DNA from 3 places in the Caldanaerobacter sp. genome. Region 2 is predicted to be linked to each of the others. Evidence: riboswitches for the same ligand, from Rfam matches in the RefSeq annotation. Region 2 holds a riboswitch; each other region holds the start of a gene.

What was found. A riboswitch is a leader RNA that binds a small molecule or an ion and turns the genes downstream of it on or off. The one in region 2 is predicted to bind cyclic di-AMP.
Region 1: it holds a riboswitch for cyclic di-AMP, as region 2 does, so the genes downstream of both, ACPLVE_RS04340 (NAD/NADP octopine/nopaline dehydrogenase family protein) here and ACPLVE_RS05425 (ABC transporter substrate-binding protein) in region 2, are expected to answer to the same signal.
Region 3: it holds a riboswitch for cyclic di-AMP, as region 2 does, so the genes downstream of both, ACPLVE_RS06485 (LysM peptidoglycan-binding domain-containing protein) here and ACPLVE_RS05425 (ABC transporter substrate-binding protein) in region 2, are expected to answer to the same signal.

The regions. Positions count from the first base shown of each region.
Region 1 covers NZ_JBNATX010000008.1:32,210-40,120, forward strand. The annotation lists gene ACPLVE_RS04320 (coiled-coil domain-containing protein) at 1-238, opposite strand, end outside; gene ACPLVE_RS04325 (helix-hairpin-helix domain-containing protein) at 291-887, opposite strand; gene ACPLVE_RS04330 (D-alanyl-D-alanine carboxypeptidase family protein) at 1,007-2,260, shown strand; gene ACPLVE_RS04335 (cobalamin-dependent protein) at 2,433-4,085, opposite strand; gene ACPLVE_RS04340 (NAD/NADP octopine/nopaline dehydrogenase family protein) at 4,082-5,182, opposite strand; cyclic di-AMP (ydaO/yuaA leader) riboswitch at 5,287-5,419, opposite strand; gene ACPLVE_RS04345 (helix-turn-helix transcriptional regulator) at 5,497-6,147, opposite strand; gene rsfS (ribosome silencing factor) at 6,234-6,587, opposite strand; gene ACPLVE_RS04355 (LCP family protein) at 6,592-7,767, opposite strand; gene yqeK (bis(5'-nucleosyl)-tetraphosphatase (symmetrical) YqeK) at 7,751-7,911, opposite strand, start outside.
Region 2 covers NZ_JBNATX010000012.1:33,481-41,391, reverse strand. The annotation lists gene ACPLVE_RS05440 (ABC transporter substrate-binding protein) at 1-746, shown strand, start outside; gene ACPLVE_RS05435 (peptidoglycan D,D-transpeptidase FtsI family protein) at 748-2,409, opposite strand; gene ACPLVE_RS05430 (beta-glucosidase family protein) at 2,587-4,761, shown strand; cyclic di-AMP (ydaO/yuaA leader) riboswitch at 4,796-4,930, shown strand; gene ACPLVE_RS05425 (ABC transporter substrate-binding protein) at 5,013-6,566, shown strand; gene ACPLVE_RS05420 (ABC transporter permease) at 6,616-7,626, shown strand; gene ACPLVE_RS05415 (ABC transporter permease) at 7,638-7,911, shown strand, end outside.
Region 3 covers NZ_JBNATX010000017.1:15,728-23,638, reverse strand. The annotation lists gene aroA (3-phosphoshikimate 1-carboxyvinyltransferase) at 1-145, shown strand, start outside; gene ACPLVE_RS06495 (response regulator transcription factor) at 163-852, shown strand; gene ACPLVE_RS06490 (ATP-binding protein) at 856-2,220, shown strand; cyclic di-AMP (ydaO/yuaA leader) riboswitch at 2,275-2,406, shown strand; gene ACPLVE_RS06485 (LysM peptidoglycan-binding domain-containing protein) at 2,407-3,213, shown strand; gene ACPLVE_RS06480 (creatininase family protein) at 3,357-4,076, shown strand; gene ACPLVE_RS06475 (gamma carbonic anhydrase family protein) at 4,172-4,726, shown strand; gene ACPLVE_RS06470 (PIG-L deacetylase family protein) at 4,720-6,072, opposite strand; gene nagB (glucosamine-6-phosphate deaminase) at 6,188-6,949, shown strand; gene ACPLVE_RS06460 (phenylacetate--CoA ligase family protein) at 7,043-7,911, shown strand, end outside.

The DNA.
Region 1 (7,911 bases), on a different contig from region 2:
CAATTTCTTTTTCTTTTTCTTCAATTACTACGTTAAGTTTTTCTATTTCTGCTGTAATCTCCTCCAACTTCTTTTGGGATTTTAGTTTTTCTACATCAAGATTTAATATTTCTATAATGACCTCCTGCTCCTTTTGTTTTAATTGATAAAATTCCCCTAATTCTCCCTCTTGGCCTTTCACTATAAGAAAGTTAATTATAAAGATGCTTGTCAATGCAATCGAAATTATCCTTTTCATAGCACCCCTCATTTATATGTAATTTTTTGTTCCATATGGAACTAAATCCTATTTAATCTACTGTAATTTTGTCCTTTATCTGCTCAAACATTTTAGGACCAATTCTAGGAACATTCATTATATCTTCGATCTTTTTAAAGGGTCCTTTAGCCTCCCTGAATTCTATGATCCTATCAGCAGTAACTGGACCAATGCCGGGCAGAGTCTGAAGTTCCTCTTTTGTAGCGGTATTTATATTCACTTTTTTTGAATTTGAATAAGAATTAACATATAAAGGAGAATTTTCAATTTTTTCTCCTTTTTTGAATACCTTTATCATTTGTTCATCTTTTACCTTTTGAGCCAAGTTGATATTAGATAAATCCGCCTCTTCAAGCACTCCTCCTGCTTTTTCTATAGCATCTATCACCCTCTCTCCCTCTTTCATTATGTAAACCCCTGGATTTTTCACCTCTCCAGTAACATAAACCTTTATTTCAATAGGTTCATGTTCTGAGGCCTTTTCAGCTGTTAACTCAGATTGAGAAGTATCTACAATAAAATCGGCCTTCAGCTGGCTATTTCTATACATTACATATCCAGAAAAAAGCAATATTACAGACAAAAGGATTATTATGGCGTACTGCTGTCTTTTGGTAAATTGTACCATAAGATCACCTCATTTTGCAAGCTCCTTTATTTATTTCTACACCCATTAAAAAATTCCTTTTTACTTTTATCATTTTTTTGGTATACTTTAATTATGAACAATACAATGGAGGCGCGAAAATGACTAAAAGATTAATAGCTTTTTTCGCGATAATTATAATCTCTTTTTTGTCAATCTCAGCATACGCAGAAACTTTGAAACCTCCAGAAATTGTCGGACCTACCGCAGTATTGATAGACTTCACTACAGGTCAGATACTATATGACAAAAACATGCATAAAAGAATGTACCCAGCAAGTACTACGAAGATTTTGACTGCTATACTTGCTTTAGAAAAAGGAAGACTGGATGATATTGTAACCTGTAGTGAAAATGTAACTAAAATTGAAGGAAATTCAATATTTTTATCTCCGGGCGAACAGCTCACCCTTGAACAGTTGCTTTATGCTTTGATGTTAGAATCTGCAAACGATGCTGCAATAGCAATTGCAGAGCATATAGGTGGAAGTGTAGAAAATTTTACTAAAATGATGAACGAAAAAGCGAGGGAAATAGGTGCTTACAACAGCCATTTTGTAAATCCAAATGGATTGCCTGATGAAAATCATTATTCTACGCCATATGATATGGCACAAATTGCAAGATATGCCATGCAAAATCCAGAATTTAGGAAAATTGTGAGCACTCTCCATTATCAAATCCCTCCGACAAACAAGTTCGACAAACCGAGAGACCTATGGATAAGCAATCGCTTACTTAAACCTTCTCGTTTCTATTATGAGGGAGCCGATGGCGTAAAAACAGGCTACACTGTAGCTGCAGGACAAGTGTTGGTGGCTTCTGCAACGCGAGACGGGCACAGGCTTATATCTGTTATAATGGGAGATGAAGGCATAAACATTTGGACAGATACTATAAAGCTTTTAGATTACGGTTTTCAAAACTTTTCCCTTGTAAGAGTAACACAAAAGGGCGAGGTGATAACTTCTATAGATCTTGGGAAAAGCGGATTTAAGCTTCCTTTAATTGCACAAAAGGACTTTTATTATGAGGTTCCAAAAGGTAAAGAAAATGCCATAAAAACAGAAGTTGTACTAAAACAAGACATAAAAGCTCCCATTCAAAAAGGTAAAGTCTTAGGATATATAAAATACACACTTGATGGAAAGGAGATAGGAACAAACCCGCTAATTGCCTCAGAAGATGTGTATAAAAACTTTTTGGGGAATTACTACAACGAAAAGGAAAAAAATCCTATTGCACATCCTCTAAAATTGATCTTTGGCATAGCTTCTTTTAGCCTAGCTTTTCTTCTCTGGAGAAGGCAAAAAATAAAGCAAAGAAAAAGATTTATATTTTCTAACAAATACTAAAAAGGAGGGGACACATCCCTCCTTTAAGTTTGTTGGCAAAGTCCTTTTTAGCTTAAATAGCATTTTGTGTTAATGCTTGTAAAAGGTCCCCAAGTTTAGTTATTGCTTTGGAAATGCAAAAATAAAAGGGCGCAAGAAGAGAATTCGCGCCCTTCTTTTTCCTAAATTTAATTTACAAAAGGGAGCGTTCTTTTTTATACTCTCTTAAAATCTTCTCTACCCTTTCTTCTTCTGGTATGATCCTATGCTTTTCGTAGTCATAGGCATAGCAGGCTCCATCTATAACTTTTGTCTGAAGAGCTCCTTTGGCGTATTTATTACCCTTTAAATGAGGTGCATCTAAAAGACCTATTTCTATAGCTGTTGCCAAAACATCCGGGTCAGACCATGGATCTTCACTATGGGGCGCTATTTCTTTTATAGCCTCAAGCAAAATCCTTGCTTCTTTTTTGAGCTGTTCTTTCCTCTTTATCACATCTTCGTCTTTAGTCAAGTCTGGCATTCCAAACATAGTATTTTTTATCACAGCCTTTACTATTTTCACGCTTTCAATTATGTCCTCAGGCGTTGCCGCGTGGTGAGCTTCACAATATCCAACTACGTGATATATGTGAGGTTTAATAGCCATAGATAAATATGCGCTAGAAGCAAGCTGTCCTTTTGCTTCTAAAAGGTCAGAGGGAAAACTTGCAAGACCTGCTCTTGCTTGCCTTATCACTCTAAAGTTTTCATCTTCTAAGTCCTCTATAAGTTCTATTTTTGCAAGCATCTTTGCTAAGTCCATTTTAGGGGAAATAGAAGCTGGAACATTGAACATAAACTGTGCTACATAATCCCTAACCCCCATTTTCTTTGCGTTATATGCCGCAAGAAACGCAGTTACAACCCCTATAACATCATGGGCATCTCTTAAGCTCCAGTGATGAGCCTCATTTACTTCTACAGGCACACCTCTTTCTGCATGCCACTTCATCAATTGCTGGTTTTCCCTTATGGAAGTTCTTACATCTCTTGGGCCTCTCCCGTCAAGCACATTGTACCAGCTCAATGGTATAGCAGCCCATGCGTTTTTTATAGTCCTTAAAAGCATTTCTGCCATCTTAAAAACATCATTAGTTCCGCTATAACACCTCAAAAGTGGATAATTACCCCTTCTTGATGCTTCATATATTCGTATTAAATCCTCTTCTTTTCTTATAGGAACTCCTCCTGCTCCATCTAGAGCTGGATCGTATTTTTTATCGAAGAAGTGCTCTTGTGCATTCTGGTCAGGAGCTATGGAAATCACGTCTAAAACTTCTGCCTCAGCTATTCTTTTGACACCCTCTATGGTATCCTCCAATGAAGGAAGTCCAAAGTGGTGTCTTATGATGGGATAGGGGAATTTATCCTCAATCCTTCCAATCAGAGTATCTGCAAAAACTCTTTTCTGAAAAAATGAAATTCCTCCTCTTAAGAAATTGATAGTTTCCTCGTCTCCTTTTGTGCCGTCAAAAACTGCAGAAAATATCCCTGATCTTCTTGCGACCTCTGCATTGGGTTCTGTCCCTCCAAATACCCATTTGATATTTTTTAAATTATTCCTTTCTATCTTATCTTTAAGTTCTTTTAACAAGTTCTCCAAAGCTTGTGGAGTAAGTCTGTAACTTACCCCTACAATTTCAGGTTGATACTCTTTTACAGCCTCAATCAATTTATCTATTGGAACGGCTGGCCCCAAAAACACTGTCTCATAACCCTGCTGTTCTGCAAACTTTAAGAAATTATACACGCCAGCAACATGAACACAATTTCCAATTGAACCGGCAACAATAAGCTTTCTCATGCTGTCGCAACCTCCTTTCTCTTCCCTTCTACTAGTTCTATGATCTCATTAGGAGACATTCCACTTATTCCGAGTTTATCAGCAGTTCTTCCTATTTCCCAGTAATCTTTTCCGTGCATTACAGAAGCCAAATGTATTATCGCGTCAATTGTAGGTGTTTTCACACCTATTTCTTTTCCGATAGAAGAGATAGGAACAAGGCTCATAGGAACATCCTCAAAAATATACCTGCAATTTACAGTATCAGGTGCCATAAGCCCTATATAAGCTTTTGTGTTCTGTATAGCTTCATAAAGAGTATCTCCCTCAGCGTTATAACTTTCTTTAAGCCATCTTTTAGCAGAGATAGTTTTTACGCCTAAAGCTTTTGCTACCATCATTCTTTCATTGTCAATCTTTTCAAGGATTTTAGCGACAGAAGGTGAAATCCCTTCTCTGTAGTATTCAAAATTTCCTTTAGTAGTCTCAATCCTGGCAGCATTTAAAAGCGTTGGAGCAGGATGGAAAATTGCTCCAAAATTATTGAAGCTGGTTTCTAACACATTCTCAGCAGCTACAAACTGTGGAAAAGCGATATTGAGAATTTCCACTACTTCTTCCGTTTTATCTTTAGGAATTGCAGCAACTGACACTATGTCTTTAATCTTATATATCCTGGCCTTACCATTAGAAGACCTGCAAGCATAGATAAAAGTATCGGTTTCAGCAACGACAACTTCTATATCACTTCTCTTTTTAAATATGTTGTGAACTTCCAATGCTCCCCCTGTTCTTCCCGGATTTAATACTACTATCTGACCTTCTTTTAAGTGGGGCAAAAGCTCTTCTGCAATCGTGGCATGGGCAGATGCAGGCACAGCTACTAGTATCATATCTGCATCTTTTACAGCTTTGGCTATATCGTCAGTGACAAGATTCAACTTCCCAAATCCTTCAACTTCTCCTTCTAGTTCTATACCACCTTTTTGTATTATTGGAATCAATTTTTCATAAGTTCTGTTGTATAAATTTACTTTAAATCCTTTTAATGCAAGATGTCCGGCAATTGCCTGCCCCCCGTTACCCGCTCCGATTACAGCAAAATAAGGCATTTTCATGCCTATACCCACCCCCTTGCCAAAGAAATGAAAAAGCTATAGAAGGACTTCTATAGCTTTATTTTCGGTGTCAAAAAGGTAATAAGACACCTTACATGCTATCATCCTTCTCTTTCAACGCTTACGGGGTTAGCTGACGGGTTCGGGTCGAAAGATAACCCTACCATCTTATAAAAGATGGATTCACCCCAAAAGAGTGGGTCCCCCGCTTCTTAACGAATTCAGCGTTTAGCATGTTATTCAATTATACAAAAACCCGTTTTTATTATATCATAAAATAAAATGTTTGTAAAGTAAAATAAAGGAATCAGGTGTCAGTATTTTCCAAAATCTTCTCCTACTCTTATTTCATCCAGATAGTTGTAAATAGTGTATCTGGACACGCACAAAATTTTTGCCACATAGTCTACAGCACCTCTTATAAGGAAGGTACCCTTTGCATCCAGCATCTTAACTATCTGCACTTTTTCTTCCTTTGTCATGAAATTTACAGGTTTTCCGAAACTTTCCAATGTCGTGTTCACTATACTTTCTAAAACATCGCTTACACTACCTGTATAAGATTCCTTGTTTTCCTCTGAAGGCTCTGATATTTCACAGAATTCTGACAAAGTATTTTTTACAAGAATAAACTCCGATATGTCTATATTTACTGTCAAACAACCTACAGCTTTCCCATTTTCGTCTTTTATAAAAATAGCAGAAGATTTTAATATCTTCCCGTCTCTGGACTTGTTTTTGAAATTAATCATGTCTTCTAAACTGTCTGATTTTAATGCCTTTTGAATCACATCAGGCAAAGGGCTCCCCTTTTCTCTCCCAGTAACGTGCCCATTAGCAATGGCAATTATAGGCCCTTGAGGTGATGAAAGGTCGTGAAGAGCTACTTCGCAATTTTTCCCAAATGTGTTTGCAAGACTTTCTACTATAGGCGCAATACTTTTTAAAAGCGGATGAGTACCCATCGGATTGAATCCCCCTATTATACCAGATTGTGTGCGGATGTGAAAAAAGAAATGATTAAAAATTTATTAACGTTATTATACATGCCTTATCCTCTGTTGTCAAGCACTATCTCTTTAGCATCTGCCCATAATCTTTCAAGACTGTAAAATTCCCTTGCTTCCTGCTGAAAAATGTGAACCACTACGTCTTCATAATCCATTAAAATCCACTCAGACGCAAAGTCTTTCTCCACATGGTCCACAAATATACCTTCTTCTCCCAATTTTTTCTCCACCTCATCCGCCAATGCCTGCACATGTGTACTAGATTTACCGGTTGCTATTATAAAATAATCTGCAATGGTAGTAAGTTCGCCAATATACAAAATTTTCACATCAAAAGCCTTTTTTTCATCTAAAATCCTAAAGATTTTATTCACTTTCTCCCTTGTCTCTATCACTAAATCACCCCTCTAAGCTTACATTTTTTCCTAAAATTATGGTTACATCAGCATCGCTTTTTTTCTGGTAGTCCTCTACTATCACAGCATTTTTAAGAAATTTTCTAAGCTCATCTGCAACTTTTTTATTCCCACTCCTTAAAATTATCTGAGTAGTATCATAAGATGCACCATTAACATTCCCCACTCGAACTACATCAAAGCCCTGTTGTTTTAAAATTTCCGCCACTTTCCCTGCAGCCCCGGGAATGCCACACCCATTTAATACTTCTACCTTAACAGACTGATTTAATTCCCCCTTTTTTAGATCTGACATAAATTTTTTTATCTCCTCTGGATTTACGACATAATAAGCTATACCATTTATATACTCCGGATTTCCAGGTAACGTAGCAGTAATTATGTCATTTTTACTGACTTTTGCAGTATACTCGGCGTATTTGATCATGAGAGAGGGAGGAATATTAGTTTCTACATATTGATTGACTGTCTTTAATAGTTGAGGTAATTTCAAAAGAATAGAAGGGCTTTTAATTTTGTCCAAAGCCGCCAGCAAAAATTCCCTTTGGACCTTTACCCTCTCTAAATCTTGCTCGGCATAACCGTGTCTAAACCTCACTAACTGCAAAGCTTTTTCTCCATCTAAATGTTGCCACCCTTTTTTAAGGTGTATGTGCAAATTTCCTGCATAATCGTCATAATTCATGTCCATAGGGATATTCATCTCCACACCGCCTATAGCATCTACAAGTTTCTTAAAACCTTCATAGTCAATTTTCACATAGTAGTTAATATCTTCCCCAATAAGCTGTGATACTTCTTCCATAGCTAGTTTAGGTCCACCAATTGGATAAGCTGCATTTATCTTTTGAACCCCATGACCAGAAATTGTAACCATGGTATCTCTCGGAATAGATAGTATATATCCTTTTTGCGTATTGACATTGTAGGAGACCACCATCATCGTATCTGACCTATGAGGGTCATCAGGAGAAGTTTCATCAATTCCTAAAATTAGGACCTTTATCTCTTCAGGATTTTTCTTATCCCCTTTAGCTGGAAGGTTCATCAAACTCGCATCAGAAGGGTTTAAAGACTTCAAGTAGATATAAGCTCCTGTTCCTAAACTAAGTATCAATAATCCCAAAAAAAGAGCAAAAATCTTAAGAAATCTTTTCATGTTTCTCCTCTCCCAACTTTAAAAGGATGTCGTTTCTTCCACTTACAGTTTTCTCATAAAGTATCATATTTCTCTTTATCACATAGCATATAGTGCTGTCATAGGCTCTTAAAACAGCTAAATCTAAATCCTTCCAGGAAAGTT
Region 2 (7,911 bases):
ATTGGAATTATGAAGAATTTTTAAATAGTATGATAAAGGTCACAAAAAAGAGTGATAAAAAACCTGTATTTGGATTGGGTCTACCACTTTTTAATGGAACTTACAGCCTCTGGGGTTTTTTAATGCTAGACGGGGGAAAAGCTTATGACAAGGGCAAATACGCTTTTTTTGGGCCACAGGCGATTTCCTCACTTCAAAAAGTGCTTGACATGGCTGGAAGATACAGCGTGATAAATCCAGTTTCACTTGAGGGAGATAGAAAAAAACTGTGGGATGAGTTTACTTTGCGAAAAAATACAGCTGCATTAGTGGAAGAAAGTTTCAGGATTGCTGAGCTTAGCAATCTGTTTAAAAAGGGCAAATTATTTGAGTTTTATGTGGCTTTTTATCCTACGGGGGAAAGTGGCGTCCCTCTCACAATTTCTCCAAAAGTATATGGGTATGGAATAAAAAGAGAGGAAGACCCGAAAAAATTAGAGATGGAATACAAATTCATAAAATTCATTGTTCAAGATAGAGAAGAAGTGTTGAAATTAGGCTATATACCTGCACAAAAAGAATTTAAGATCGAGGACGAAAAAATGAAAAAGATTGAGGAGGCAGTGAAATATACAGAATTACCACCTATTGTTAAGGGGTGGGAGAAAATAAATAATGTTATTATTGAAGAGGTGAGAGAGGGGATTAGGGAGGGAAAGAATGCTTATGATGTCATCACAGAAATAGAAAAAAAAGTTAAAGAATAAACTATTTTCTTACTGCCTCATAATAAGAGAGCGTGTCTTTCAATATTTCCTGGGCTATTGGAGCAGCTACCTCTCCTCCCATATGTCCACCTTGCGTCGGATTTTTTACTATGACAAGGACCGCTATTTTTGGATTTTCTACAGGAGCAAAACCTGCAAAAGAAGCAGTGTATTTCCCTTTCTGGTAATTTTCTGTAGTGCCAGTTTTGCCGCCAACTCTGTAACCGGGGACCTGAGCCAATTGTCCGGTTCCCTCTGTCACTGTTTTTTCTAATATGTCCCTTAGAATGTCGGAAGTCTTTTTAGATATTACTTGTCTTACTGCTTGAGGCTTAAATTCCTTTATAATCTTGCCTTCATTTTTAATGTATTTTACAATGTGCGGGTACATGAGGTCTCCGCCGTTTATAACTGCTGAGAAGGCTGTAATCATCTGAATGGGGGTTACTGCAATTCCCTGTCCAAAGGACATGGTGGCAAAATCAACAGGATACACTTTATCCTTAGGTAAAATCATTCCTTCTGCTTCTCCAGGAAGTTCAATTCCTGTGGGGCTGCCGAAGCCAAAAGCATATATGTATTTGTAAAAAGTATCCAAACCCAATCTTTCGGCGATTTGCATAAAGACTGTATCACTCGATTTTTCTATGGCTTGAGCAAAAGTTATATTTCCAAGGACCGTCCAGCTTCTAATTTTTTTGCCAGACACTTCATAATACCCTGGGTCAAAGAATTGCTCTTCAGGGGTTACCACGGCGGAGTCCAGCGCCGCTGCCGCTGTTATTACTTTAAATACAGAACCAGGCTCGTAAATGCTGGATACAGCTGGATTTGCCCAGTATTCCTGAGATGGAACTTTCTGTGGGTCATTGGGGTCAAAGTCAGGAAGGTTTGCCATTGCCAGGATTTCTCCTGTCTTTGGATTCATGACAATTGCAGTTATTCCATCTTCTGGTTTGTACTTTTCATAGGCTTTTTTAATGGCTCTCTCTGCATAAGCTTGAATGACGGAATCGATGGTTAAAACTACATCTTCCCCCTCTTTCGGTTTGTGATATTCTGATGGTATTCCTATTTTATGTCCTTCTCTGTCTACTAAGGATATTTCTCTTCCAGGGACACCGCTTAAATATTTGTCAAGAGAGTATTCTAGTCCATAAAGGCCGTATCCGTCAACCCCAGTAAAACCAAGGACTTGAGATAACATTGTGCCATTTGGATAGTTTCTCATAGAAGTATTCTCTACGTATATTCCAGAAATGTTAAGCTTTTTTATAGATAAAGCTTTTTCCATTGGAACAAATCTTTCAAGCACTGTCCATTCCAAATCTTTTTTAGATAAAACCTTGAAGAGGGCTTCTTTGCTGATAGATAAATATTTTGACAGTTCTTCTGAAGCCTTCTCGGGGTCTTTTATGTATTTTGGAGAAGCGTATACATCCGCAGCAGGTATATTGCAGGCGAGTATATTGCCGTTTACATCGTAGATATTTCCTCTCTGCGGCCTTATTATTATGTCCGCTGTTGTCTGTCTTTCTACGGCAAGGGAGAGCTTTTCAGCGTTTATTACCTGTATCCACACAAGCCTTCCTATAAGTATGGAAAAAAGGATTAGAAAAAATACAAAAAGAAAAAAAGTGCGAAGTTTAAGGCTCTTTGTCACGACTTTCTACTCCTTTTTTTATTTGTTTTCACAAAATAATTATATCACAATTCCCAGCCGAAAAGACTGTTAAAAATTTTTTGACTTGAAATCTAGGCTATAGTAAAATCTATGTAAGGCAAGAATTCGTTATCAAAAGGGGGATTAGTAGTGGATATTGATAGGATAATTTCAGAAATGACTATCGATGAAAAAATTAGTTTGTTGGTAGGGATAGGTACACCTGGAGAGTTTGGCAACCCTCCTTCCAGAGTGAGAGGGGCTGCTGGAGAGACAAGGGAGATAAAAAGACTTGGGATTCCGCCTACGGTTCATGCCGATGGCCCTGCAGGATTGAGGATCGAGAAAAATGCTACTGCTTTTCCTGTAGCTGTTATGATAGCTTCTACCTGGAATAGAGAAATGGCACGGAAAGTTGGAGAAGCCATGGGAGAAGAAGCAAAAGAGTATGGAGTGGATTTCCTGCTGGCTCCCGGAATGAACATACATCGAAATCCGTTGTGCGGCAGAAATTTTGAGTACTATTCAGAAGACCCTTTTCTTACTGGGGAAATGGCGGCTAGTTTCGTAGAGGGGGTTCAGAGTCAAGGGGTTGGGGCTTGTCTCAAGCATTTTGCAGGAAACGAACAGGAAACGAAAAGGTACACGATTGATACGATAATATCTGAGAGAGCTTTGCGGGAAATATATTTAAAAGGGTTTGAAATAGCAATTAAAAAAGCCAAACCCTGGACGGTAATGAGCGCCTATAACAAACTAAACGGTTATCACGCTTCGCAAAATGAGTGGCTTTTGACTGAGGTTTTGAAAGAAGAGTGGAAATTTGAAGGGTTTGTAATGAGCGATTGGTACGCGGGGGACAGTGCTTCTTGTCAAATAAAAGCTGGAAATGACCTTATCATGCCTGGGGAAAGCCAGCAAAGGTATCCGGAACGAAAAAGGGATATCGAGGAGATAAAGGAAGCTCTTGAGAAGGGACTCATAACGGAAGAGATTATAAATGAAAGGGTTAGAAGAATTTTAAAAGTTTTAACAAATACTATTTCTTTTAAAAAGCACCCCTATTCTGATAAGCCGGATTTGGAAAAGAATGCAAAGATTTCTTATGAAGCGGCATCAGAAGGAGTAGTTCTTTTAAAAAATGATAAGGTTCTACCTTTATACAAGGGTGCAAAATTAGCGATTTTTGGTACAGGACAGATTGAGACTTTCAAGGGAGGACTTGGGAGTGGAAATACCAATCCTAAATATGTGGTTAGCATATTGGAGGGTTTTAGAAAAAGAGGCTTAAGCGTAGACGAGGAGTTAGCGGCGACATATGAAGAGAAGGTAAAAAAGATGAGGCAGGATGAATATAAGCCTACGAAGGCTTTTGGAAATTGGCTTCTTCCGAAGCTTCCAGAGGACTGGTTCGATGAAATAGAATTAGAGAGAATTGCCGAAAGGAATGAGGTAGGAATTATAGTGATAACGAGAAGTTCGAGTGAGGGGATAGATAGGGCTCTGGGAGAAGGTTATCCAATTCCTACCTCTGAATGGGTAAAAGATGAAGAAGCTTTATCCCGCGTCATACCTTATTCTTATTACTACCTTACACAAGATGAAAAGAATCTCATAATAAAAGTCTCTAGGGCTTTTCACTTGAAGGGGAAAAAAGTCTGCGTCATGCTTAATATAGGAGGAGTTATAGAGGTGGCAAGTTGGAGAGATTTTGTAGACGGAATACTTCTTTTGTGGCAGCCGGGTCAAGAAGCAGGGTATGTGGCTGCAGATATATGCTCTGGGGAAATTAATCCCTCTGGCAAGTTGCCTACTACTTTTCCGATGGATTACAAAGACGTGCCTTCATGGACCTATCCAGGAGAGCCAAAAGAAAACCCGGAAAGAGTAGTGTATGAAGAAGATATATATGTGGGCTACAGGCATTATGACACTTTCGGGAAAGAGGTTGCTTATGAGTTTGGTTTTGGCCTGTCTTACACGGAATTTGAATACAAAGGCTTAAGAATCGAGAAAAGAGATGAGGCTTTACAAGTGGAATTTGAAATTAAAAATGTTGGCAATTGCCCGGGAAAAGAGGTGGCACAGGTATACATAAAAGCGCCTAAAGGTAAAATTGACAAGCCCTATCAGGAATTGAAAGGTTTTGAAAAGACCCATCTTTTAAATCCGGGAGAGAGTCAAGAGATAAAAATAGAGATTCCTCTAAAGAGTCTTGCAAGTTTTGATGGGAAGGATTGGCTTTTAGAAGGAGGGAAATATCTAGTAAGAATTGGTTCTTCTTCGAGAGACATAAGGCTTATTGGAAGTATAGAAATTGAAGAAGAGAAGAGATATTCTGTGTTTGACTAACTGGTAAAAGTATGGTACAATTTAATAAACAACTTAATCGTTATCGCTGAACCCGAAAAGGGGCGGGGGACCCACACTTTTGGGGCGAATCTCTTCTTACGGGAAGAGTAGGGTTACTCCTTCGACCCGAGCCCGTCAGCTAACCTCGCAAGCGTGGGAAGGAGAAATATCCAGGACCGCTGGATATTTCAGCGGCCTTTTTATACCCCCGTCCTTACCATAAATTTACATTTAAGGGGGTATATTTTATTATGAAAAAAACTGCTATCCTTTTGGCACTTCTTTTATCACTTTTGCTCGTTTTAGGGGGATGTACATCCTCTAAGAAAGTAACTTCGGAAAAAGATGGGGGAACCATTGTAATAGCTTTGAATAAGGGCAGCATTGTGACATTGGATCCGGCCGATTACAGAGATAGAGAGACTGAGACAGTAATAAGAAACATATTTGATGGGCTTGTGACGCGTACATACGATGGAAAAGTAGTCCCTGAAATAGCAGAGTCTTGGGAAGTTATATCGCCTACAGAATGGGAGTTTAAAATAAGAAAAGGTGTGACTTTTCAAAATGGAGACCCTCTTACAGCCGATGACGTCGTATTTACATTTAATAGAATAATAAAAGAGGGGGGACTTGAAGGGAAAACTTCTCCAAGAAAAGGCTTGATGGGACCTGTGGAAGATGTCAAAAAGATCGATGACTATACGGTTAGATTTATACTAAAAGAGCCTTTTCCGGTTTTGCTTCAGGCACTGGTTCATCAGCAGATAATACCAAAAAAATATTATGAAGAAGTGGGGTACGAGGAATTTTTAAAGCATCCTATAGGAGCAGGACCTTTTAAGTATGTATCTGGGAAATTGGATGAGCAGATAGTTTTGGAAAGGTACGATGGATATTACGGTGGTTCTCCAGACATTCCCCCTGTTGGTCCTCCAAGTCTAAAAAGAGTTGTATTCAGAATGATACCTGAGCCCTCTACTGCAATAGCGGCTTTGGAAAAAGGAGAGGTAAATATAGTTCAGTATATCCCGCCTGACATGATAGAAAGGCTAAAGAAAAATCCAAACATACAGGTAAAAGAAAACATGGGGACAAGGGTGTATATACTCGAGATAAATAACAAAATGCCACCTTTTGATAATCCAAAGGTAAGACAGGCTTTAAATTATGCAATAGACATGGATTCTATTGTAAAAGAGATTTACAAAGGTTATGGGGTAAGACTTGCAGGGCCAATGCTTCCATATGCTTTTGCTGCAAATACTGATTTAAAGCCCTATGAGTACAATCCTGACAAGGCAAAAGAGCTTTTAAAAGAGGCTGGAGTTTCTGATTTGAAAGTTGTCATAGATACGCAGCCTTTTAGAGAAGAGGAAGCCTTGGCTATAGCTAACATGCTTGAAAAAATGGGCATAAAAGCTTCTGTAAGGACTTGGGAATGGGGAGTTTTGCAGTCAGAGATACAGAAAGGCACCAGGCAGCTATATCTTACTGACTGGGGAAATGCGTATCTTGATCCATTTGATTTTTTAAATCCAAAGCTAAAGACAGGTGAAAGAGGAAACTATTCTTTCTACAGCAATAAAGAGGTTGATAAGCTTTTAGATGAAGCGGCAAAAGAGACGGACAATGCTAAAAGAAAAGAGCTTTACTACAAGGCTCAGAAGATAATATATGACGATGCTCCATGGGTGTTTGGATATTCTTTAAAGACTGTAGAAGCAGCGACTAAAAATGTAGAAAACTGGAAGCCAAGTATGGACAGCAGAGAAAATATGCACAGAGTAAAGCTTTCTGAATGAGCAAAAAGGGGGTACCCCTTTTTGCTCTAAAGTGGATGGGGGAATTTTTATGAGGGAAGTTAAGGTTTTAAAAAGGGTATTTTACACAATTCCTATAATGCTAGCAATAGCTATAACGGTGTTTGTGTTTATGAGATTTACGCCAGGGGACCCTGTTGACATAATGATGGGAAAAGAAAGCATGGTGTCACAGCAGGATATAGAACTTTTAAAGAAGGAGTTTAATCTTGACAAACCGATATATACACAGCTTTACATTTTCCTTGCAAATCTTTTAAAGGGAGATTTGGGAAAGTCTATAACAAAGGGAGTTCCTGTAATTAAACTTATTAAAGAAACTTTACCCGCCACAATTGAACTTGCTCTGGCTGCATTAACCCTCGGGATTTTAATAGGTATTCCCATAGGGATTATATCTGCTGTCAAGCAGAATTCCTGGATTGACAGAAGTATGATGGCAATATCCTTTACAGGAATATCAATGCCTTCTTTCTGGCTGGGATTGATACTCATTCTAATTTTCTCGGCTAAGTTAAATTTACTTCCGAGTCAGGGCAGAATAAATTTTCTACTTCATATACCTAGAATAACAGGTTTTTACACTATTGATTCTCTTCTTGCTGGAGATTGGGAAGCCTTTTTAAGCAGTATAAGGCATCTTTTTTTGCCTGCTCTAACTTTAGCAGCTCCTTTAGCAGCTGTTCTGGCAAGAGTCATGAGGTCCAGTATGCTGGAGGTCTTAAGAAATGACTATGTAGTCTTCGCAAGGGCTAAGGGAGTGCCTGAGAAATTAGTAATACTTAAGCATGCTGTAAGAAATGCATTGATTCCGACAGTCACGGTATTAGGCATGGAAGTGGGTGCACTTTTGGGAGGCAATATGATAGTTGAGAATGTCTTTGGATGGCCTGGAATAGGCAGGCTTGTTGTGACTGCGATATTTGACAGGGATTATCCACTGGTGCAGGGAGTGGTAATGTTTTATGCCTTTACTTTTGTCATAGCAAACCTTTTGGTAGATATACTCTACACTTATCTGGACCCCAAGATTGAACTGTAGGGGGTGTTTAAATGACTATAAAAAATGGGATAGTGCCTGCAAAGTACTACGAAGTATCTTATAAAAAATCAAATTTAATAACTAACCTTTTAAGCCTTTTAGGGAAGATAAAAAAGCATCCAACTGCTTTAATTGGAATGCTTACAATTATAGCCTATATTTTAATGGCTGTATTCGCACCTTTTATTTCACCTTACAGCGTTAAATACTCAGACCTTTCAGCAAGACTATTGCCCCCTGTGTGGAGTGGAGGAACGTGGGCACATCCACTGGGAACTGATCAGG
Region 3 (7,911 bases), on a different contig from region 2:
CGAAGTTGAAAGCTACAACGACCACCGTGTGGCCATGTCCTTGTGGATTGCTGGCCTTTTGGCAGAAGGTCGGACCATAATTAAGAAGGCTGAATGCGTCGACATTTCATATCCCGATTTCTATAAGACATTTGATATGCTATAATTTTATTGGTGATAGCGATGAAGGAGAAGGTACTGATTGTAGAAGATGAGAGACAAATAGCTCGATTTTTACAGTTAGAATTTGAACACGAAGGATATGAAGTAAAAATAGCATATGATGGGGTTTCGGGGTTGAAAGAAGCTTTAGAAGGAGATTATGATATCGTACTTTTAGATGTAATGCTTCCAGTGATAGATGGATATGAGGTTTTAGAGAAGATAAGGGAGAAATCTGATATACCTGTAATAATGCTTACAGCAAAGGATCAGGTAAAAGACAAGGTAAAAGGTTTAGATATAGGTGCGGATGATTATGTCACAAAACCTTTTTCCATAGAAGAACTTTTTGCTCGAGTAAGAGCTGCGTTGAGGAAAAAAAATCTACCTTCGAAAAGAGGAGTATTGAAGTTTGCGGATGTTGTTATAGATTTTAATACATATGAAGTAAGAAGACAGGGTATAAAAATTGACCTTACTAAAAAAGAGTTTGACCTTTTGGAGTTTTTGATGAGAAATGCTGGAATTGCTCTTTCAAGAGAGAGGATTTTGCAGGCAGTATGGGGATATGAGTATTACGGTGATACAAATGTAGTGGATGTGTATATAAGGTTTTTGAGGAGTAAGATTGATGACCCTTTTGATAAGAAGTTGATTCACACTATAAGAGGTGTGGGTTACATTTTGAGGGTTGATGGGAATGAAGATTAGATGATGCCGAGAAGAATAACCTTTAGGATAGCACTTCTTTATTCTGCTGTCTTTTCTTGCGTGTTAATTTTTTTAAATGCTTCAGTGCTTTATACTTTAAAATATTACCTCATATATCAGTCAATGAAACAGGTAACAGTTCAGTCGGAAGTTATAGCGTCAAAGCTTGACATATCGGCTAAAGACATGAGCAGCATTCCAAAAGATATGGTGTTTTCTGGAATAGCAGATGAAAATATTTATGTAAAAATATTCGATTCAAAAGGGAATATTGTGTACCAATCAAAAAATTTAGAAGAAGTTTATATTCCGTATGCAATTAATTTAGGGGTTCCCGTTAAGATTGATGAGTTCGACAAAGATTTAGTTTATTTAAATACAAAATTCAAAAAAGACAATTCTATTTTTTATATTCAGGTTGTAAAAGATATGAAAAATGAGTATGCTTTTTTGAAGCTTCTTTTTATTTTGATGTTTTTTGCCGATGGAGCTGGCATATTAATATCCTTTGTAACAGGTTATTTAGTCACAAAAAGGGCATTAAAGCCGGTAGATTACATGATAAAAGAAGTAAAAGAGATAGATGCTAAGAGACTCAGTAAAAGGCTTAAAGTTTACGGCAAAGAAGACGAACTTGTGAGACTTGCAAAGACTTTTAACGATATGTTGGACAGGCTTGAAGAATCTTTTGCACGTCAAAACAGATTTGTTTCTGATGCTTCCCACGAATTAAGGACTCCTATTTCTATAATAAAAGGGTACATAGACATGCTGGATAGATGGGGAAAAGAGGATAAAGAGATATTGGAGGAAGGGATTAAAGCCATAAAAAAGCAAACCCTTGAGATGGAAAATCTTGTTGAGAAGCTTCTCTTTTTGGCTAGAGGTGACGACAGGTCGATAAAGTTAGAAAAAGATACTTTTGACTTAAAAGAGATGGCAGAAGAAGTAATCGCGGAGATTAAATTGATTTATGAAGACAAGGACATCTTGTTGAAAGGAGAAAGTGTAAATATAAAAGCAGATAAAAGGTTGATAAAAGAACTTTTGAGGATTCTTGTTGATAATGCAGCAAAATATACTTTAAAGGATGGCAGGATAGAGATTGAGATAGGAAATAGTGACAGGGCTTATATAAAGGTTAGAGATAATGGGATAGGAATTCCTGAAGAAGAATTGCCTCATATTTTTGAAAGGTTTTACAGGATAGATAAGGCCAGATCTAAGGAGACAGGGGGAACGGGTTTAGGGCTTTCAATTGCAAAATGGATTGTAGAGGAACATGGTGGAGAGATTCATGTAAGAAGTAAAGTAGGAGAGGGGTCGGAATTCACAGTGTTGTTTCCGATTGATAATGACAGCAAATGACTGTATTCCCATCAGTTTAATATAGACAGGGATTTTTCATTCTGTGTATAATTTAGATAAAACATGCCGAATCCCCAATAGTGGGGTACGGGGGATGTTAATTTGGGGGTGAATCCACATTTGTGTGGTAGGGTAGCCCTCACCCGAACCCGTCAACTAACCCCGGAGGCAAAGGAGGGTAAGGTAATGTCTAGAGTTCATATCAAGGCAAAGCCTCTCATCGCATTGATAATCGGAGGGCTATTTTTATTTCAGACTGTCTTTGCCGCTACTTATACTGTTAAACCGGGAGATACTTTATGGGGGATAAGTCAAAAATATGGCATTACTTACACTAAATTGATGGCTTTAAATGGGTTACAGACTACTACAATATATCCTGGCCAAGTGCTGCAAGTGCCTGGTAATGATAACATATATGTGGTTCAAAAAGGCGATAGTTTGTACTTAATAGCCAAAAAATATGGGATTACTGTAGATAATTTAAAAGCTGCAAACGATTATAAAAGTGATGTCATATATCCTGGTCAGGTGTTTATCATACCAAAACCTGTTGATTCTTCATCTCGCACCTATAACGATGTTAGCAGAGGTTATGTTCAAAGGAGCGTAATACCTTACACTTCAGAGGAATTTGACCTTCTTGCACGACTTGTTACAGCAGAAGCAGATGGAGAACCATATCAAGCCAAAGTAGCGGTAGCGGCTGTGGTGATAAACAGAGTTAAAAGTGGTATTTTCCCAAGCACCATAAAAGACGTTATATATCAAGTAGATGCGTGGGGCAATTATCAATTTACTCCTGTATTAAACGGATGGATAAATAGACCTGCATCTAAAGAAGCTATAGCTGCTTCAAGAGATGCTTTGAGTGGGATCGATCCAACAAACGGAGCCTTGTACTATTTTGATCAAAGTTCTACGAATGCTTGGCTTTGGTCTTTACCCATAGCGGCAAGGATAGGTAATATGGTTTTTTGTTATGGGAAGTAAGGCGATGAGAGGACAGAGGCGGGATAACCGCCTCTTTTAATTTTTATAAACTCATAGATATCTTTTATTTTCAGTTATGAATTGCTTGCTTTGATATCTAAAAAATGTTATTTTTAGATTAGAAAAATTTTGGAGGTGTTTCTATGTACATAGTGGATTATACATCTGATGACTTCCAGAAAAATTTAAAAAAATCAGATATAGTAATAGTGCCCGTTGGCTCTGTAGAAGCTCATGGTCAGCACCTTCCTCTTGGGACAGATATTTTTTCTCCCAGGCTTTTTTGTAAAATGATTGAAGAAAAAATTGGTGATTATGTGTGGATTGCTCCAGAGATACCTTATGGTCAAAGCTATGACCTTTCAGTCTATCCCGGGACAATTCACGTGCCTTCAGAAGTGCTGGCAGAGTATGTATATGCTGTTGGGAAAAGTTTATATGAAAATGGCCTAAAAAAGCTTATATTTTTAAATGGGCACGGGGGTAATATCACTGCTTTAAACCTTGCCAGTGAAAAGCTGGTTCAACTAGGGATGACCGTCCTTACAATAAACTGGTGGTTAGATTTTTCAAAAGAGATCCTCACAATTACAGAGGGGCAGGGACATGCTGGAGAAGACGAGACGTCAGCGATTTTGTATTACGATGAAAGACTTGTTAAGATGGAGAAGGCCACAAAAAATATAAAGAAGCCTATTTACAGGGTTTATTTTAAAGACAGGGGAAAAACGCTTTATGAAAATGCTATGTCAGGGGATGCTACACTTGCGACAAAAGAAAAAGGTGAAAAGATCTTCAAACTCGTGACGGAAAAAATTATTGAAGTAATAATGAATGTAAAAAATGAAATTTTTTATTTTTAGAATTGCACTTCTTGTTGTGAAGTGCTTTTTTTTATGGTATAATATAAACAACTGTTATAACCAGGTATAATGATTAACTTATATGGGGTGAAATTATGATTAGAGAAGATATATTTGGAAATTATCCCCAAATATCTCATACTTCTTATATAGATGATACAGCTATTTTGATAGGAAACATTGTGGTAGGAGAAAATGTATATATCGGACCCAATGTTGTTATAAGAGCAGACGAAATAGATGATAATTATCGAGTAGGTAAAATAATCATAAAAGACAGGGCTGTGATTTACGATGGATCAATCATCAACACTATAGGAGCTTCCCAAATCACGATAGGAGAGGGAGCTATAATATCCAATGGTGTGATAATAAAGGGAGAGTGCCATGTAGGAAATTTCACTATTTTGAATGTCAAAAGCATTATAGTCAATTCTCATATAGGTAATAACTGTTATATAGGAATTGGGACTGCTTTAGAAGGGATAAAAATGCCTGACAATACTATGGTGGAGTCGGGGGTGTTTTTGAAAGAAGATAACATAGAGATTTTTTTAAAACCTCTAGATATAGGCAAGAAAGGTTTTGCAGAAAAATTTAATTCTTTAGGGAAAATAGTGGGCAACCCTTACAGGTTATTAGGCTACTGAATTTTCTTTAAAAGTTTCCATGCTGTTTTATCGACAAGTTTTTTTCCTGAAAAAGTAGATGCCGAGAGGTAAATCGCGTCAAATTCTTTATCTACGGGAAAAGATATGTATAATATTCCGTTTTTTATGAAACCTTTTGCTTTTAAAGGAAATATTTTTTTATTTTTAAATTTAATGCTTTGCCTTTTTACTTCCTTGTAATCTTCAAAAAATATGATATTCACACTGTATTCATATTCTTCTCTTGCCTTTTCCCTGCATTTTATAGCTATGGTCATGACGTCGTCTTTCATGTATCCATATACAGCTATTATGTCAAGACTGCCGTTTTCATAATCCCTCAAATTGTCTTTCACAGGATCCAATATTATTTTATACTCTTCAAAATTCAAATTTTTATTGTACTTTTTCAATTTGCCATTACTGTAAAAGCCATAGAGCTCTGTTTTCCTGTCGAAAGCCAGCAGGAAATCTTTCATTACCTTCATTTGAGTTTTGTACATGGCTATGGCTTTACCTTTTTTTTCTACTTCCTCTTTAGAAAGAGGATATAAATGCCATTCTGTTCCCGTTTTTAAAAGAGAAGGCGGCGGATTTAAATTTAAGTGAGGTTGCTTTAGTAAAGGTAAGGGCCAGTCGTTCCTATGGACAATGTACAAAAACTGGGGAATTTGGTCTTTTTTTAATGTATAAAGCGTGTATTTTACAAAACTATTTGTTGCCCAGTGATCTGGATGGAGTTCATTAGGATGAGGATATACTACCAAAGTAGGGTTATATCCTTCTATAATGGATTTCAAATCCTTTAAGACATTTTTCCCTATATGTTTAGCGCATTTTGAATAAGAATTTACATAAGGTGAGCAAGTCTTTTTGGTTCCATAGCTTAACAAAGGTTTTTCAAAATTTTGCCACCATAATGCTGCTAGGCCTTTGTCGGGATATCCTAAAAATATTATGTTTTCTTTCTTTACACCCAGGTATTTTAGTGCAGAAAGGGTTTCTTTTTGCCTTTCGTATCCTAATCGCAGAAAATCTTGAGGTGTTGGGTCAAAAATACCATAGTTTTCTACGACTGCCCTTTTAAAAGAATCCCCGTTTGTCATGACTACTACTTTTACTTCCCCTCCAAACTTAACTACATCTTGTATCAATCCTCCGGCCGCTAAAGTTTCATCATCTGGATGCGGAGCAATGATTAATACTCTTTGATACATGGAAGGAATGGGATATATTTTTTTCACAACTCTTTTCTTCCCATAATAATAACCACTTATTTCAATTAATGTAAATAGCAAAAAAACAACTAATAAAAGTATTACAGCGTATTTTACCTTCCTTGTCATTTTTTACACTTCCTTTCTATCTCCTAAGCTTTATTATTTACACTTTCTTTTTCTTTTATGGTATAATAAAAGCCGTAAAGTGAGTTTAAAAAGAAAATTAGTGGGGGTCAAGATGATGAGAGTGATGATAGTAAGAGACTATGATGAAATGAGCAGAAGAGCTGCAGAAATTGTAAAAGAGCAGATCCTGAAAAAACCCGATGCTGTTTTAGGGCTTGCTACAGGTTCTACTCCTTTGGGTTTGTATAGATATTTGATACAAATGTACAAAAATGGTGAAATCGACTTTTCAAGAGTAATCACCTTTAATTTAGATGAATATATAGGTCTTCCTCCAGAGCACCCGCAAAGTTATCATTACTTTATGTTCGAAAATTTATTTAATCACATAAACATTAAAAGAGAAAATGTACATATTCCGAGTGGAATTGCTGAAAACTTGGAAGAAGAATGTAAAAGATACGAAAGAGAGTTAAAGGAGAAGGGGCCTATTGACCTTCAAGTGCTAGGTATTGGCGTAAATGGTCATATAGGTTTTAATGAGCCAGATGAAAGTATTGAAACAAAAACCCACATAGTGACATTAACGGAAGATACTATAAATGCTAATAAGAGGTTTTTCAAAAGCATAGAAGAAGTGCCAAGAAGAGCAATCACTATGGGATTAGCCAGCATTATGAGGGCGAAAAAAATTATACTTTTAGCATCAGGAAAAAGCAAAGCCAATGCCATAAGAGAAACTTTAAAAGGAAAATTGACCACAAAAGTGCCTTCTACTGTTTTGCTGCTGCATTCAAATGTAACTATTATAATAGATAAAGAAGCGGCTTCTCTTCTTACGGACAAAGAGCTGACCAATGTGGAACTGATAGATTAGGGCGCAAGCCCTTTTTTATTTTGTAGGAATTTTTACTTTGAGGTATAATAGGTTAGAGGATTACATAAATTTGGCTTAATAGTGGTGAGAAAGATGGTAAAGATGTTTTTAAAAGGATTTCAACTTTTAAGCCATAATAAGTGGGATAGGGAAAGGATTCTTGAATACAGTGAAAAGAAAATGAGGGAAATTATAAAATATGCTTATAATTCAAGTAGGTTTTATGAGAAATTTTATGCAGAGCATGGAATAAAAGAAAAAGACTTAGAGATGATACCAATTGGAGAATTGCCTATGATAGACAAGGAATTGGTGAGAGACAATTTTTTTGAAATAATGACTGGTAATATATCTATAAAAGATATAGAAAATGCTATTAAGACTAACGAACTTATGGTAAAAATAGGTGAATTTATCCTTGTCCATACTTCGGGAAGCACAGGGAAACCGTGTAATTTTCTTTATGACGAGGAAGGACTTGATACAATAGAGGCGAATATGGTTCGCATAAGCGTAGGAGGAAAAAATTCAATTGAGCTTAAAGATTTTCCCATAAAAGTGCTGTACATTGCCGCTGTAGGAAGTGGTTATGCTGCTACAACTCTTGCAATAAATGGAATTAAAAAGTATAAAGCTAAAAGCATTGTAGTAGACATAAAAGAACCTATTGATACTTGGAAAGTGAAAATTGAATCTTTTAAACCTGTATACGTAGCTGGCTATCCTTCTTGTGTAAAAATACTGGCGGATATGAAAGAGAAGGGAGAAATTGATATCAAACCTAAAAAGGTAATAACAGGAGGAGAGCCTTTAAATAAAGAAGTCAAAGAATATTTGGTTTCTGTCTTTGACGCCGATATAATAGACTATTATGGTTGTACCGAGTCCATATTTTTAGGAATGGGATCCAGCTGGTATGAAGGCATGTATTTGATGGATGACATGAATTATGTGGAAGTAGA